Regions from separate parts of the Pseudoalteromonas sp. S408 genome, predicted to be linked through region 2. Evidence: predicted binding sites of a transcription regulator. Region 2 holds the regulator's gene; the other holds the start of a gene.

Region 1 (8,195 bases), on a different contig from region 2:
ATACTGGCCTGCTGGCAGTGTGATTGATGTTAGCAATAACTCATTTACTTTGAGCGAGCGCACATTGGGGAAAAAATTGCCCTCAATAAAAATACCGCCTTTACCAGTTCAGCGTTTTGGGAGCATATTAACGGATGCAAAATTACGGTCTCTTACCCAAGCCATGTGCCTTGCCCAAGAGCAAAGCGCAGTTGCTCAGCAAGATGAGTTCTTAATTAGCTTGAACGCAAATGCTGATACACGCTACGACCGAATAAGCACCAAACAGTTCGGCTGCGCTGTGAGTAATTTATTGCTGGTGGTCGAATCGTTTTAGTCTGAGTATTAAATATTTGGATTTTAAGTACCAGCTCTATAAAATAACCGATATAACGTATAACCACTTTGCTAAAAGCAAAGAGAGATAGAAAGAGTTTTAACATGAATAACGAAAGTGATGTAATCGACAACTTAGCAGACTTAGAAGCTTTTTTACTCGAAATAGAAAGTGGTGGCTATGGGTTAAAAGGGGTATCGGGTGTAGGTATGGCGACTAAAAACTCAGACGGTACCCGTTTTATTGCCGTATTTGATGATAAACAGCAACTACTATTGGCCCGCGGTATCACCGAAGATGTATTTACTAATGGGCAAGATATGGTACGTAACGGTGTAAAGCCCAAACACTAATCAAATATAAATCAATAAGCGCTGTACAGCGCTTTTTTTTGCCAAAATTAAAATGAGTTGAAACATCAAGCAAGGCTAAAAAATATAAAAATTAAGAAACCGACTTAGACGAAATAAATATAGACATTTACTGCATAACTTACATATCAACGTATTTCGTTAACTAATTTACCATTTTCATAAAGTGCCGAGTATTGGCGTTTATGCTCTTCAAATAGATAGGTTCTTAACTGCTCTTTTCCGCTATTAATACGCGTAATTTTTGCAGCCATTCCTGACTTATTTTGCCTAATAGGCTCTATATCAATTGAAATATACTCTTCGTTTGGCAGTGTAAACTGCACATTTTTCATACTACCTAAGCGACTGTTATCTTTCAGAGGTTTTAAAAATATGCCAGTGCTAGATATAGACTCAATATAAAAACCCTCGCTCTTTATATTGAGTTGGCTCCAACGCCAACTACGCTGTGTGCCTTTAGTATCAATGACTTCAGGCGCACTTAATACAGGGTTAATAACCCCAGAGGGATCTATTTTTAAATCAAGCGGAAACCATAATTGATAGTGCGCAACTTTTGCTAATAGCGTTAAGCTTGCGTTGCTCAATAGGTGCGCAATGCCTGCGGGTACACTACTTTGTAAAGTAAGCTTGTGATTTGGTTTTACTTCCTGATCTTCTGGCTTAAATAAGTCAGAGATAAAGTTTAATTCTTCAGCTGAAAAGTCCATGTTCAACACCGTAAAAATAAAACCCCATAATATGTTAATTAAACAAAATGCTCAATAAGTGTGCAGCGTTATTTGTTTTCTTTACTATAGTTAAAGGTTTTGTGTGGATTTTAGGTAAGGTAAATGTTTGGCATTAGCTGTGCTTGTTACATTTTTAAAATTGAGAGCGTTCATTGTCATTCAAATTAGTTAAAAGCGAATAGCAACTTATTTAAAGTAAGATTTAGTGCCTCCAATGCGCTTTTTAAATCAAGAAGAGGTTTATTATTTTGCAGGTTTATTAAGTTGGCAATTTGCGTCTAGCAAAATATCGATTTTTAAGGTGGCTTTTAAAATACTTTGACCTATCAAGCAGGCGAGGAAAGCATAAAGTCTGGGTTTTAGACGTAATAGGCCGTTTTTAAACTGTTGTTTAGAATGCCTTTTAACTAAATATATTTTTTAAAAAGTAGAGTGTGTGTTTAATCTTCAGGTGAATACCTGTTGGTGACTATTTTATAAACTAAAAGAGGGAGTTATGAATTGGTCGGTATGGAGAGATTCGAACTCTCGACCCCTGCCACCCCATGACAGTGCGCTACCAGGCTGCGCTACATACCGACGTTGAGTGCAATAGTACGTGTATTTTTTTAAAAATCAATAAGCGATTGTTTGTTTGAGTGTTTATTAGGCAAGTGAGCTAAAAAGCTCACTTAAGTTTGGTTATTTAAGCTAGTCTTTATTTAACCAAGTTTTGATCGAGTCGTACATCTCATCTCGTATCAACGGCTGAGCTTTTTTGTTAGGGTGTAGCCCATCGTTTTGCATTAGCTCTGGTTTATCGGCGATATTGAGCATAAAAAAGTTTAGTAAGTGCGTATTAGTTTCTTCGCTGATTTGGCTAAAACTATCTGTAAACATTTTACTGTAGCGGGGACCATAATTAGGTGGAATGTAAATTTCCATCAGTGCGGTCATTGCATTAGCTGCTTGGCTTTTTTGTATAAGTTCAGTTAAGTTAGCCTGCATTTTGTTTACCGGAAAGCCGCGAAGACCGTCGTTTGCACCAAGCTCTATAAGCACATGAGTTGGTTGGTATTGAGTAAGTAATGCATCTAAACGGCGCAATGCACCACCAGAGGTTTCGCCACTAATGCTGGCGTTTACAAGTGCAATGTCGGCTTGCTCGTCATTGTACTTATCTTGTAACAATTTTACCCAGCCTTGCTCTTGTTGAAGGCCATAGGCTGCGCTTAAACTGTCACCGAGTATTAAAATCGTGTTGTCGGCTGCCGCACTCTGCGGTTTGATAACTAAAAATAAAATGAATACTAAACGTAGGATTGAATGAGTCATATGTCAGCGCTTTCTCAATTAAATATAATTCAAGTTAATGGTTTGTCTAAAATAGTAACTACCTTTGAAGGTGAGTTGCCCATCCTCAGCGACATCAGCTTTAATGTCAAGCATGGTGAGTCTGTTGCTATTGTTGGTACGTCCGGGTCAGGTAAATCTACCTTATTAAGTTTACTGGCAGGCTTAGACACTGCGAGTAATGGCGAAATATTTTTAGACGGTGAGCCGCTACATAATTTAGATGAGGAAGCACGTGCAGCACTTCGTGCCGCTAAAATTGGTTTTGTATTTCAGTCTTTTATGTTGGTGCAAAGCTTAACCGCTCTCGAAAACGTAATGTTACCTGCTGAATTAGCGGGAAAAAGTGATGCTAAGGAGCAGGCACTTGCTTTGCTTGAAAAAGTAGGCCTAAGCCATCGAACAGATCATTACCCTTCTCAGCTTTCGGGTGGTGAGCAACAGCGTGTTGCTATTGCACGTGCTTTTATTGGGACACCCAAAATTTTATTTGCTGATGAGCCTTCAGCGAACCTAGACAGTAAAAACGGAAAAATGATTGAGTCGCTGTTGTTCGACTTAAATTCTCAACACGGTACAACGCTCATTTTAGTGACGCACGATGAAGGACTCGCTCAAAAATGTGAGCATATTATCCAGATAGAAGCAGGGTTGCTTGTTAAAAGCGAAGTCGAGGACGTTGCAGATGTGGGCTAAATTAGCGCTTAAATTATTTGCGCGAGAATTTCGCAGAGGTGAGCTAACAGTAATTAGTGCAGCGATTGCTTTGGCGGTATTAACAGTACTCACGTTGTCTATGGTTACAGAGCGAATAGCACAAAGCATCGCCCAAAAAAGCAGTGCATTTATTGCCGCCGACCGAGTTCTTGCAAGTAGCCATGCTATTGATACCGCTTTTATTGAGCAAGCCAAAAGTCAAAATTTACAAACCGCGCAAATGGTGTACTTCGACACCATGTTATTTGCTGACGACGAGATGCAATTTAGTTCAGTAAAAGCTGCGTCAAATGCATACCCGTTGAAAGGGCAGCTTAAGGTAAAAAATACATTAACGGGTGAAACGATTATTGCAAATGCTGGCCCAAGGCCAGGTAACGTATGGCTTAGTGAGTCTGTTTTTTACTCGCTCAATATTGATGTTGGTTCGCAAGTTGAGCTAGGTGCGGCGTTATTCAATGTTGAAAAAGTTATAGTAGAAGAGCCCGATGCGCCATTTAATGTGTTCTCAAGTAGCCGCCGTGTTTTAATAAATATTGCAGATGTGCCCAAAACTGAGGTCGTTCAACCTGGAAGTCGTGTTTTTTACCGCCAGCTTTATGCAGGTAGTGAAGACGACATAAACAGCTTTTATGACTGGTTAAAACCACAAATGAAAGAAAACCAACAATGGTATGGCGTAAAAGACCGCCAATCACCTATTTCTAATAGTTTAAATCGAGCAGAGAGCTTTTTATTGTTGGCGGGTTTACTCGGTATCATTTTAGCTGCAGTGGCTATTGCTGTATCAGCTAAACGTTATTGCGAGCGTCAATACGACCCTGTTGCAATGATGAAAACATTGGGCGGTAGCCGCTCAATGATCCGAAAAATTTATATGCTTCATTTATTGCTTGTCTGTGCAATGGCAGTAAGCATCGGTTTGCTAATTGGTTACGGCTTGCAAGAAATAGCGACGGGGTACTTATCAAAAAGTATGGGCACAGAATTACCCATGGGGGGGTTTAAACCTTGGCTTGTGGCAATTAGCACGGGTGTAATTTGCGCCGTTATGTTTTCTATTAAACCTTTGTTTGACTTGTTCGATATTCCGCCGCTTAGGGTGTTGCGCCGTAACTTAGGCGACAAATTAGCGGTAAGCCGTGTGCATTTGGGTATGAGTGCATTGACCGTGTTTTTGTTAATGTGGTTATTTAGTAACAATATAAAAATAACGCTTATCTTATTTATAACCACACTTACCTTAATTGGCGTGTTGTTTTTAATATCGAAGCTTATTTTTGGTGGTGGCCGAATACTGGGTTTAAAACCAGGTAATAGTTGGTCGTTGGCCATTGCGTCTATTCAAAAACGCGCCAATGTAAATGCTGTTCAACTTATTAGCTTTTCGTTAGCCATTAAACTGCTTCTGTTTTTAGTTGTGCTTAAAAATGACATGATTGCCGATTGGCAGTCGCAATTACCCAGCGATGCGCCAAATGCATTTTTAGTTAATATTACACAAAACGATCTTGAGCCAATTAATAACTACCTCGCTGAAAAAGACATTTTAGTGTCTGACTTCTACCCAACGATTCGAGGGCGGGTCAATGCGGTAAATGGCGAGTTGGTTGCTCGTGAGGTCTCTCTTCAAGACAATGAGAAAAAAGACGAGGAAGCGCGTTCAGGTATTGGCCGTGAGCTAAATTTAACATGGCTTAAAGATGTACCAGCTCAAAACGAAATAATACAAGGCGAGTGGTTTGGTGAAAACGCAGTGGCTGAAGCATCAATTGAAGAGTCAATGTTAGAGCGCCTTGATGTTGAAATAGGCGACACGCTTACCTTTTTAATTGGCGCGCAGTCGTTTGATGCTAAAATTACCAGCGTTCGTACTGTGAATTGGGCAACGCTTAAACCTAACTTCTTTATTATACTCAGCCCAGATGTACTTAAAGATTTTCCGGCAACGTATATTTCGTCGGTTAGGATAGAACCTGAGCAAAAGCGTGACTTTAGCCAACTATTACGTACCTACCCAACAATTACAGCAATCGATGTAGATAACTTTGTAAAGCAAATACAAACCACCATATCTCAAGTTTCACTCGCGATTGGTTTTGTACTTGCCATTGTTGTTTTATGTGGTGCGCTAGTACTTATTTCGCAAGTACAAGCGAGCTTGGGTGAACGGATGCAAGAAATTGTAATTCTGCGAACATTAGGCGCTAAAAGCCGTTTAATTAAAAATGCGACCTTGTACGAGTTTTTATTATTAGGCGGATTAGCTGGTTTAGTTGCTGCATTCTTTAGCGATTTAGCACTGTTAATTGTGCAGCAACAAATGTTTGAACTTTCGGGCAAGCTTCATCCACATATATGGATTATAGGCCCGCTTGCTGGTGGTTTATTTGTAGCAGGGTTAGGTTATTTAATGATTGCCCGTACCCTTAAACAAAATACCCAAGGACTAGTACGCGCTTTGGGGTAAAACTAGTTAATTTTGTTTTAAAAATGCTCGCTTTATATGCGAGCATTTTTGTTTTTGCTTGGTACTGGTATTTTATACAGTGCTCTGGCATTATTAGCCTAATTTACAATAAAAATAACGAGAATGTTACTTGGCCATTATTTTAGGGATCGACCCTGGATCGCGTTTGACTGGTTACGGTGTAGTTGCCCACCAAGGCGCTAAATTTACTTATTTGGGCAGTGGGTGTATAAAATTAGCCGATCATCCTTTTCCGGTTCGCCTTAAAATGATTTATCAGGGCATAACTCAGCTTGTAGAGCAGTTTTCGCCTGAAACGTTTGCTATCGAAAAAGTGTTTATGGCTCATAACCCCGATTCAGCGTTAAAACTTGGCCAAGCTCGTGGTGCGGCCATTGTAGGTGCTGCAATGGCAGATTTACCTGTGTTTGAATATTCAGCAAGGCAAATTAAACAAGCCGTGGTAGGTAACGGCGGTGCAGACAAAAGCCAAGTACAACATATGGTAAAAAATATCTTAAAATTACCGGGTACACCCCAAGCCGATGCTGCAGATGCATTAGCAATTGCTATTTGCCATGCACACTCAGAACAAAATTTAATCAAACTAGCGGGTAGCGCAAGCAAAACCGTTAGAGGACGCTTAAGGAAATAACAATGATCGGCCGCTTAAATGGTATTTTAGTTGAAAAACAACCTCCCGAAATCTTACTTGAAGTAAGCGGTGTGGGTTATGAAGTACAAATGCCAATGACCTGTTTTTACGACTTACCAAAAGTGGGTGAAAACGCGATTGTTTATACTCATTTTGTAGTTCGTGAAGATGCGCAGTTATTGTTTGGTTTTAACAATAAAACAGAACGCGCATTATTCAGAGAGCTTTTAAAAGCAAACGGGGTAGGGCCAAAACTCGGGCTCGCTATTTTATCGGGGATGTCGGCGCAGCAGTTCGTCAGTTGTGTAAATAATGAAGATGCCACATCGCTGGTGAAATTACCGGGCGTGGGTAAAAAAACCGCTGAGCGTTTAGTGCTTGAAATGAAAGACCGTTTAAAAGACTGGGGCAATGATTTATTTACACCGTTTAGCGACAGTGCAGTAATAGAACCCCATAGTGATACATTAGTCGCTAATAATGCAGCCGATGATGCGGTATCGGCACTTGTTGCGTTAGGTTATAAATTGCCTCAGGCGCAAAAGGCGGTAAAATCGGTCAGTAAACCAGATATGTCTACAGAGGTTCTTATAAAAGAATCTTTAAAATCGATGTTGTGAGTAACCCATGATTGAAGCGGATCGCTTAATTGATGCGACTGAAAAAACAAACGAAGACTCGATTGACCGAGCAATTAGGCCAAAGCTGTTGGCTGATTACCGAGGTCAGCCGCATGTTAAGCAGCAAATGGAAATATTTATTGAAGCTGCACGCAGCCGCGACGAGGCGCTTGACCATTTATTAATATTTGGACCGCCGGGTTTAGGTAAAACCACCTTAGCTAATATTGTCGCAAACGAGTTAAACGTAAATATTAAAACCACCTCAGGGCCTGTACTTGAAAAAGCAGGCGATTTAGCGGCACTACTTACTAATCTTGAAGAAGGTGATGTGCTGTTTATCGATGAGATACATAGGCTAAGCCCGCAAGTTGAAGAAATACTTTACCCTGCAATGGAAGATTATCAACTTGATATAATGATAGGTGAAGGCCCTGCTGCGCGCTCTATAAAGTTAGATTTACCACCGTTTACGTTAATTGGGGCTACAACTCGTGCAGGGTCACTTACGTCGCCACTCCGTGACCGCTTTGGCATAGTGCAGCGCTTAGAATTTTATTCAGTCGAAGATTTATCCCACATTGTTGGCCGTTCAGCCCATTATCTTGATTTAGAAATGTGTGACGATGGCGCAAGTGAAATAGCGAAAAGATCGCGGGGCACCCCACGTATTGCTAACCGCTTATTACGCCGAGTGCGAGACTATACGCAAGTCAAATCCGACGGCACTGTAAACGCAGAGGTTGCGCAACAAGCGCTTGACATGATTGACGTAGATAAAAGCGGTTTTGATTACATGGACCGTAAATACCTACTTGCTATTATTGAAAAGTTTATGGGGGGTCCAGTAGGGCTCGATAATTTAGCTGCTGCAATTGGTGAGGAGCGTGAAACCATTGAAGATGTTATTGAACCGTTTTTAATTCAGCAAGGGTTTATTCAGCGAACACCGCGCGGTCGAATTGTGTCTGACAATGCGT
Region 2 (8,195 bases):
CGCCAGTACTGAAAAACGTTGAGTAGTCTATTTCTTCGTCAATAAACGGGAATGGAGAATCAATAGGCTGCTTATCATTTTGTTGCGTTTGATAGTAAAAACGGTTTTGTACATTGGCGCTCCCCGCCACCATATATGCAAGCTGCGAAGACAGTGCTAATAAACCACCGCCGTTGTATCTAAAATCAATAACGAGTTCGTCTACGTTATCGGTTTTAAATTTATTTACTGCATCAATAAGTCCTTCTTGGGCAATACCTATGTGACTATTAAACTGCATATACCCAACGCGCGTGTTATTGCTTGTTACAATCGTTTGTACATTTTGAACTGGAGTCTGCTCGATGTTACCTGCAGTGACATTAAACGTTTTTTCCGTGCCGTCGTTACTGCGTACAACAATTGTATGTGAGTCACCGTTGGTTGGGCTAAATAAGCCTTCGTTTAAAGTGTCTATGCCTGCTTGGGTATTGGTATTAATACTCACACCATCAACTTCAAGTACAGTATCGCCTCGTTGAAAGCCAATTTGGCTTGCTGGAGAGTTATCTTCAAGGTAAGCAACACGTAAAATTCTATCGGCTGAATCACCAATAAATGCCCAGTTAATACCATAGCCAGAAGTGACGCCCGACTGTGCTTCTTGGAAGTAATCTTCAGAGGGTTCTGAAAAATGAAAGTTATCTTTTTTAGCACCCGAATCGGTTAGTTCTTCAGTTTTTAGTTGAGCAAAATAGTCAGCCACGGTATCGAACGATTCAGGGTTGTTATCGGTAATTTCATCATACCAAAGGTATGTTTCGTCGCTCCATGAGCGAAGCCATAGTTTTTCGTATAAGGCTGAACCAGCTTGGTCTGGGTATGGTTGGTTATTATTAAACGGATCGTTACCTGTGCGCGGTGTTTCACAAAAGTTTTTAAGTTCGTCTGACGGTTCAAATACACCAGCAGTCCATGTCGGTGTGCTACTTGTTGGTGGCGTGACAGGAGATGGTGTATTATTGCTACCTCCGCCTCCACCACAACCTGTTAAAGCAAAAGTTGAGAGCACGCTGATAATTGCAAGCGATAGTGTGTTGTTTTTAAACATGCTAAGTACTTCCTGTAAATAAGTTATTTAAAATACTACAACACCTGATTATTTATTCAACGTTTAGCTTTTTCTTTATGTAAATAAGTGTGTCATTTTTATTTGCAAAGCAGGAGCTTGAATTTCTTTATTAGTGGATAGGCGCTATTACAGTTTATTGGTCGTGTTTTTTAGTGCTAGGTCTTGTTTTTGCCAGGCATTAAAGAGTTTTTGTTGTTGTTTTGAAATTTTTAAACCATACGTTTTTTGCATGTAAGCATAGGCGTCGGTAATTTTTTTTCGGGCATAAAGCGGAGGCTCTACAACGCGTTGTTTAAAGTTTACTTTTACATTACATTGGCCATATTGGGTCGCGGGCTCACCCAGCATACCAAAGCGGTAATTAGAACGGTCAGCGTTTATTTCGCCAATGGCGGGGGCTAAATTGTTTATGTCGGCTTCCATCTTCCTAAATTTAGCACTGACCTTACGGCAATTTTTTCGCCCGCCGTTTTGCCAACATTGTAGTTGATGGCCAAACTCCCATGCCGGCACTATGTGCTCCCATTCAATACGTAAAGCGCGCTGATTTATTTTGCCAGAGCGCGTGAACGTATTACGTGGTACATAGCCACAACCCGTTGGATCTGGCACTAGTTTTTTACCTTGTTTTTTAATATCACAACCGCAATACAGGCTTTTTGCATTGTTCGGTAGTGTTTTTATTAAGTGCTTTTTAGCAGTAGAGAAACGAGTAAAGTCTTTACTTGATACCGAAAAACAGACACAGCAAGCCAGTAAGGCCAAAATCAATCGGGTCATATCCATCACATACGTGAACTACAGGAGCGCCTAGTTTACTGGCTTAACAGGCAAACATACACTTATTTAAAACTGCGTTTAATCCTTATATTTTGCAATAGCAGCAAAAAACCACTTAAACAAAAAAGTACACTGGTTGCTGCAAAGCTAATTAATAAAGGATTATTAAAGTTTTCACGCTCATCATAATCCATAATATGAAGCATCCAAAAAAAGTCGAAAATTCGCCACAGTGTACTGCGCACAGTAATCACTTGGCCTGTATCTGATGACAAATAGAGGGTGGTGCTAAATGTATCGTTAAATTGTACTTGCCATACATTTTTTTTATAACCGCTTTCTCGTGGTCCTACAGCTAATAATGCGGTACTTTCGGGTTGAGCATCAATAAGTAAATGTGCGTGCGCATTAGCAATTATTTGCTGTTTATTCGGCGCTTTAAATGGTTGCCCAGTAATGCCATTAAAACTTTGAGGGTTGCCTTTACTGGTTACAGTTATAAGTGGGGTGAATAAGAAATGTGTGAAGGTTATTTTAGTCGGATTAGTTACTTGCGAAACAATATCATCAATTGATGCGACGTAATCGCTGCTTTTAAAAGGGTTGGCTAGAGTGCGTGTTGCTAGGTGTTTACCATGTACTTTTTCAAGCGGAATAGCGCTCATCACTAAACCGCCAAGCAACCAAGCTAAAATTTGTAGGCCTAATAAATAGCCTAACCATTTATGAAGTTTACGTGCTGGCTTAAATATTTTTTTCATAGGTGTTTATCTTATTATTTTTAATAAACATTTTACGCGAATGGTAGGCAAGGTGGGTGCGACAAAATGTCGCACTAGTGCATTAAAACTGAGTTGCAGCACACTAGCGCGAATAGTAAGTAGCAATAACACTCTAAAATAAGAATATTAACTGATAAAGTGTCTATTTATAGGGTGTTGATTTGGTATAACGATAAAACTGCGTTAAAGTTTGCAAGGTAACTATTAGAGGATAAATACGAAACAATGTCGGAAATTCAATTTTTAAATGTAGATCTAGAGCTTGAGTCAAAACAAGATATTAGTGTGCTGGTGGCCGACCTAAAAAAAGTCGCAACGATTTTACATTATGACAAAGACGAATACCGTCAATTAGCGCGTATTGAGGTAGCTGGCGATGTTAAATCACCAGACAAAGCAATAAACCATATTTGTGAGCTTATTGAATCGTGTTCACGCAATGCATTAAAGCAATGGTTAAGCTGTTCACGCAGAACGTTTGATATAGGATTTGAGTCAGGCACATCGCCAAAGTGTTTTAATCAAGCTTTGCATGCAGATACACTACTTCGTATATCTGCTATTGGCGCGGGTATGGAAATAACAATTTACCCTCTCGAGAAGTAACCTACGCTTTTCGTTCAACAACTGCTGCGGTCATTTTTGATACGCAGCACAGTTCGTTACGGCTATTTGTGATTTTTATTTCCCATACTGAGCTACGTTTTCCAATATGAAATGCGCGTGCTGTTGCCGTTAATGTACCATTACGAGAAGCCTTTAAATGGCTTGCACTTATTTCTTGCCCAACACAGTAAAATTTTGTGAAATCGACAACAAAATTAGCAGCATAGCTGGCTACCGTTTCTGCCAGTACAACGTTAGCGCCGCCATGAACCATGCCAATAGGATTATGATGTGCAGGGATTGCAGGCATAGTTGCGACTAAGTAGTCATCGCCTATCTCTGTTATTTCTATTCCCATGGTTTTCATTAGGGTACCTTGGCCACTAATCCCTTCGTCTAATTGTTTACACAGTGCTAATGTAATCGGTTGATGCCAAATACTCATATAGATTCCTTTAAATTTAATGAAGCAAGTTACTATTTTTATAGGCTATTTTAGAAAGCACCTAAAATGTACACGTAAGGAAGTAATTTGGCTATTTGAACGGGTAATTTAAATTTGCGATTTTTATTTAACTGTATATACTCACAGTTAAATGTACTGTATGGAAAACCAGTTGTATGCGCCCATTAACTAAACGCCAAGCTCAAATACTCGAATTAATTAAAGTGTTTATTAAAGACACTGGTATGCCGCCTACACGTGCTGAAATAGCACAAACGTTAGGGTTTAAAAGTGCAAATGCCGCTGAAGAACATTTAAAAGCCCTTGCCAAAAAAGGGGTGATTAAAATGAAGCCAGGCGCAAGCCGAGGGATTCAACTTGTTGAAGAAGAGGAACCGGAGCAATTAGGTTTACCGCTTATTGGCCGAGTTGCGGCAGGCTCACCCATTTTGGCGCAAGAGCATGTTGAGAGCCACTGTAAAATTGATCCATTAATGTTTAAACCAGCTGCTGACTTTTTACTGCGCGTAAATGGTATGAGTATGAAAGATATAGGCATTATGGATGGCGACTTACTTGCTGTACATAAAACACAAGTGGCTGAAAATGGTCAAGTTGTGGTTGCTCGTGTTGATGACGATGTAACAGTAAAACGTATTGAAAAGGCAGGTCGTCAGGTATTACTTCATGCCGAAAATGACGAGTTTGCACCAATTAAGGTCGACCTTGAAACTGAATCATTCAACATTGAAGGCTTGGCAGTGGGTGTTATTCGTAACGCAGACTGGATGTAGCTTTACCTTATTTTATAAATTGCGCACTATTTTGGTGCGCATTTTTATTTTTTTAAATTTGTTTTTTTATTCATACTCCTTATTTCATTCTCAGCCCTTACTAACTCTCGATTTTAGCTACTTTTTTCTACGCTAAACTAAATCAACTCTCTACTTTTTACATATTTATTGTTTGTTTTTAATACAAAAAACTTGCATGCTGGTTAAATATTAACTAATTGTTAATGAACTGACGCTGGCAATACTCATCGCTTTTAAGTTTTGAGCACACACAATAAATTTGTTGCTAGCGCAGTGAATGCCAATTTTTTTATAAATCAAATGGCATTAATACAAAAATAAAAATAACGAATTGGCGTTTAAGCCGTATGCCTCTTCGCTTTGCACTAGCAACAGCATCAAAGGAGTCGTCACATGGGTAAACTTAGTTGTACCTTGTGGCTTATATTGTGTGTTTTTCCGCAGTTAGCGTTGGCCAACAGCCAATATAATATGCGCAAGGGCGTTACAGATATAAGTGAAAATGTTTACGAATTACACATGACCATATTTTTTATATGTTGTGTAATTGGAATAATAGTGTTTGCCATCATGCTTTGGGCACTCATTCATCATCGAAAATCTAAAGGGGCGGTTCCCGCTCAATTCCACGAAAGTACTAAAGTAGAAATTCTTTGGACTGCTATACCATTTGTTATATTAATTGCGATGGCAGTGCCAGCTACAAAAACGTTAATAGCGATGGAAGATGCCAGTAAAGCCGACTTAACAATTAAAGTGACTGGCTCGCAGTGGAAATGGCATTATGAATACATGGGAGAAGACGTAGAGTTTTACTCAATGCTTGCAACCTCTCAAGATGAAATTACCAATTTAGCAGATAAAAACCCAAATTATTTGCTTGAGGTAGATAAACCCCTCGTACTGCCAATTAATAAAAAAATTCGTTTTTTAATGACCTCAGATGATGTTATTCACTCTTGGTGGGTACCAGACTTTGCCGTTAAAAAAGACGCAAATCCGGGCTTTATTAACGAAACATGGACCAACATAAACGAAGAAGGGATTTACCGAGGCCAGTGTGCTGAGCTGTGTGGTAAAGATCATGGATTTATGCCTGTTGTAGTTGAGGCTAAATCTGAAGCTGATTTTAAAGTATGGCTTGCCGACGCTAAACAAGCTAAACAAAAAGCTGCTTTAGCTGATGCAGCTTTACTTGATCAAACATTACCAAAAGAAGAGTTAATGGAGCTGGGTGCTCAGGTATACATGGCAAGTTGTGCCGCGTGTCATCAGCCTACAGGTATGGGATTGCCGGGCGTATTTCCGGCGCTTAAAGGCAGCCCAATTGTACTTGGAGATATAAAAGGTCATATAGACATACTTATTTATGGTAGCCCAGGTACGGCAATGCAATCATTTGCCAAGCAGTTATCTATAAAACAATTGGCTGCGGTTATTACTTACAAGCGCAATGCATGGGGTAACGATACCGGTGATGTTATTCAGCCTAGTGAGATTCAAGCAGCACTTGATGCCGACGCGGAGGCTAACTAATGAGTAGCATAGCAGAACAACCTAATGCCAACGAAGCGCACCATGCTCATCACCCAGCTAAAGGCTTTAAACGCTGGCTTTATACAACTAATCATAAAGATATTGGTAGCTTATATTTAATATTTTCGCTGACCATGTTTTTAATTGGTGGCGCAATGGCTATGGTGATCAGGGCCGAGTTATTTCAGCCAGGATTACAGTTAGTCGACCCTCACTTTTTTAATCAAATGACCACAGTTCACGGTTTAATAATGGTGTTTGGTGCCGTTATGCCGGCTTTTACGGGATTAGCCAATTGGATGATACCGTTAATGATAGGTGCGCCAGATATGGCATTACCTAGAATGAACAACTGGAGTTTTTGGATTTTACCTTTCGCATTTTTAATTTTGCTTGCGTCTTTATTTATGCCTGGAGGGGGCCCTGCTTTTGGCTGGACTTTTTATGCTCCGCTTTCAACCACATACAGTAATGACAATACTGCCTTATTTGTATTTGCTGTGCACATAATGGGCATTAGCTCGATTATGGGGGCTATTAACGTGGTGGTTACTATAGTTAACTTACGCGCTCCTGGTATGACGTGGATGAAACTCCCTCTGTTTGTATGGACATGGCTAATAACGGCATTTTTGCTCATTGCTGTTATGCCTGTTTTGGCAGGCGCGGTGACCATGGTTTTAACCGATAAATATTTTGCGACTAGCTTTTTTGATGCTGCAGGCGGTGGCGATCCGGTGATGTTTCAGCATATATTTTGGTTTTTTGGTCACCCTGAAGTTTACATCATGATTTTGCCTGCCTTCGGTATTATTTCAACCATAGTGCCTACTTTCTCGCGTAAAAAGCTATTTGGTTATGCATCAATGGTTTATGCCACGTCATCTATAGCATTGCTGAGCTTTATTGTGTGGGCGCATCACATGTTCACCACCGGTATGCCGGTAGCTGCAGAGCTATTTTTTATGTATTCAACAATGCTGATATCGGTACCCACTGGCGTTAAAGTATTTAATTGGGTAGCCACCATGTGGCGCGGTTCGATTAGCTTTGAAGTGCCTATGATGTTCAGTATTGCCTTTATAGTGTTGTTTACATTAGGTGGTTTTTCAGGGTTGATGCTTGCTATTACCCCCGCCGACTTTCAATACCACGATACTTATTTTGTAGTGGCTCATTTTCACTATGTATTAGTGACCGGTGCGGTATTTTCAATCATGGCCGGTGCTTATTACTGGCTGCCCAAATGGACCGGCAATATGTTTAATATCACGTTGGCTAAATGGCACTTTTGGTTGTCGTTAGTCAGTGTAAATGTGCTGTTTTTCCCAATGCATTTTGTGGGATTAGCTGGTATGCCTCGTCGTATTCCGGACTATGCACTGCAATTTGCAGACTTCAACGCAATTATAAGTATTGGTGGCTTTGCATTTGGTTTATCTCAACTGTTGTTTGTGGTGGTTGTTTTTAAATGTGCCAGAGGTGGCGAAAAAGTCCCTGCTAAAGTTTGGGATGGTGCAGAAGGGCTGGAGTGGGAAGTTGATTCGCCAGCGCCATACCACACATTTTCAACACCACCGGAAATTAAGTAATGACACATGCACCACTTCTTAAGCGCCTAATACTTATCAGCATAGGTATGTTTGCGTTTGCGTTTGCCTTAGTGCCGTTATACGACGTGTTTTGTGATTTAACAGGGCTTAATGGGAAGCCATCGTTAGAGCAAGCACAACAAAGTACTATGGTTCAGCAAACAAGGGACGTCAGCGTGAGTTTTACTACCCATGCGCAAAGTGGTGCACCTTTTGAAGTGAAATCAAAAGAGTACAGTGTGGTTGTAAAACCCGGAGAAATGCGAGAAGTCGTTTTTAGCGCAAAAAATAGTAGCGAACTCGATAAAGTTATGCAGGCTGTGCCGTCTGTTTCACCTGGGAAAGCAGCAAAATATTTACACAAAATGGCCTGTTTTTGCTTTGATCAACAACCCCTAAAAGCGGGAGAAGAGCTCGAATTTAAATTGCTTTTTTATGTTGATACAGCGCTTCCAAGTGATGTTGAAGAGCTAACTTTATCTTATACCGTATTTGATATTAGTGAACAGCTAGTAGCCAGTAATAACT

The links. Region 2 encodes LexA, which represses DNA repair genes until DNA is damaged. Its sites were predicted from a motif close to TACTGTATNNNNATACAGTA; they were not measured.
Region 1: a site for LexA is predicted at 6,003-6,022, ahead of ruvC (crossover junction endodeoxyribonuclease RuvC). Genes of this name have one in related genera too.

What each region holds. Positions count from the first base shown of each region.
Region 1 is NZ_PNDY01000027.1:6,441-14,635, reverse strand. Features, by position in the region: gene CWB62_RS16260 (type 1 glutamine amidotransferase family protein) at 1-316, shown strand, start outside; gene CWB62_RS16255 (hypothetical protein) at 421-669, shown strand; gene CWB62_RS16250 (hypothetical protein) at 816-1,400, opposite strand; tRNA gene CWB62_RS16245 (tRNA-Pro) at 1,924-2,000, opposite strand; gene CWB62_RS16240 (arylesterase) at 2,112-2,735, opposite strand; gene CWB62_RS16235 (ABC transporter ATP-binding protein) at 2,736-3,449, shown strand; gene CWB62_RS16230 (ABC transporter permease) at 3,439-5,940, shown strand; gene ruvC (crossover junction endodeoxyribonuclease RuvC) at 6,071-6,595, shown strand; gene ruvA (Holliday junction branch migration protein RuvA) at 6,598-7,215, shown strand; gene ruvB (Holliday junction branch migration DNA helicase RuvB) at 7,223-8,195, shown strand, end outside.
Region 2 is NZ_PNDY01000032.1:30,424-38,618, forward strand. Features, by position in the region: gene CWB62_RS17250 (S41 family peptidase) at 1-1,090, opposite strand, end outside; gene CWB62_RS17255 (endonuclease) at 1,238-1,891, opposite strand; gene CWB62_RS17260 (hypothetical protein) at 1,954-2,652, opposite strand; gene CWB62_RS17265 (hypothetical protein) at 2,899-3,279, shown strand; gene CWB62_RS17270 (PaaI family thioesterase) at 3,281-3,724, opposite strand; gene lexA (transcriptional repressor LexA) at 3,901-4,518, shown strand; gene coxB (cytochrome c oxidase subunit II) at 4,933-6,075, shown strand; gene ctaD (cytochrome c oxidase subunit I) at 6,075-7,667, shown strand; gene CWB62_RS17290 (cytochrome c oxidase assembly protein) at 7,667-8,195, shown strand, end outside.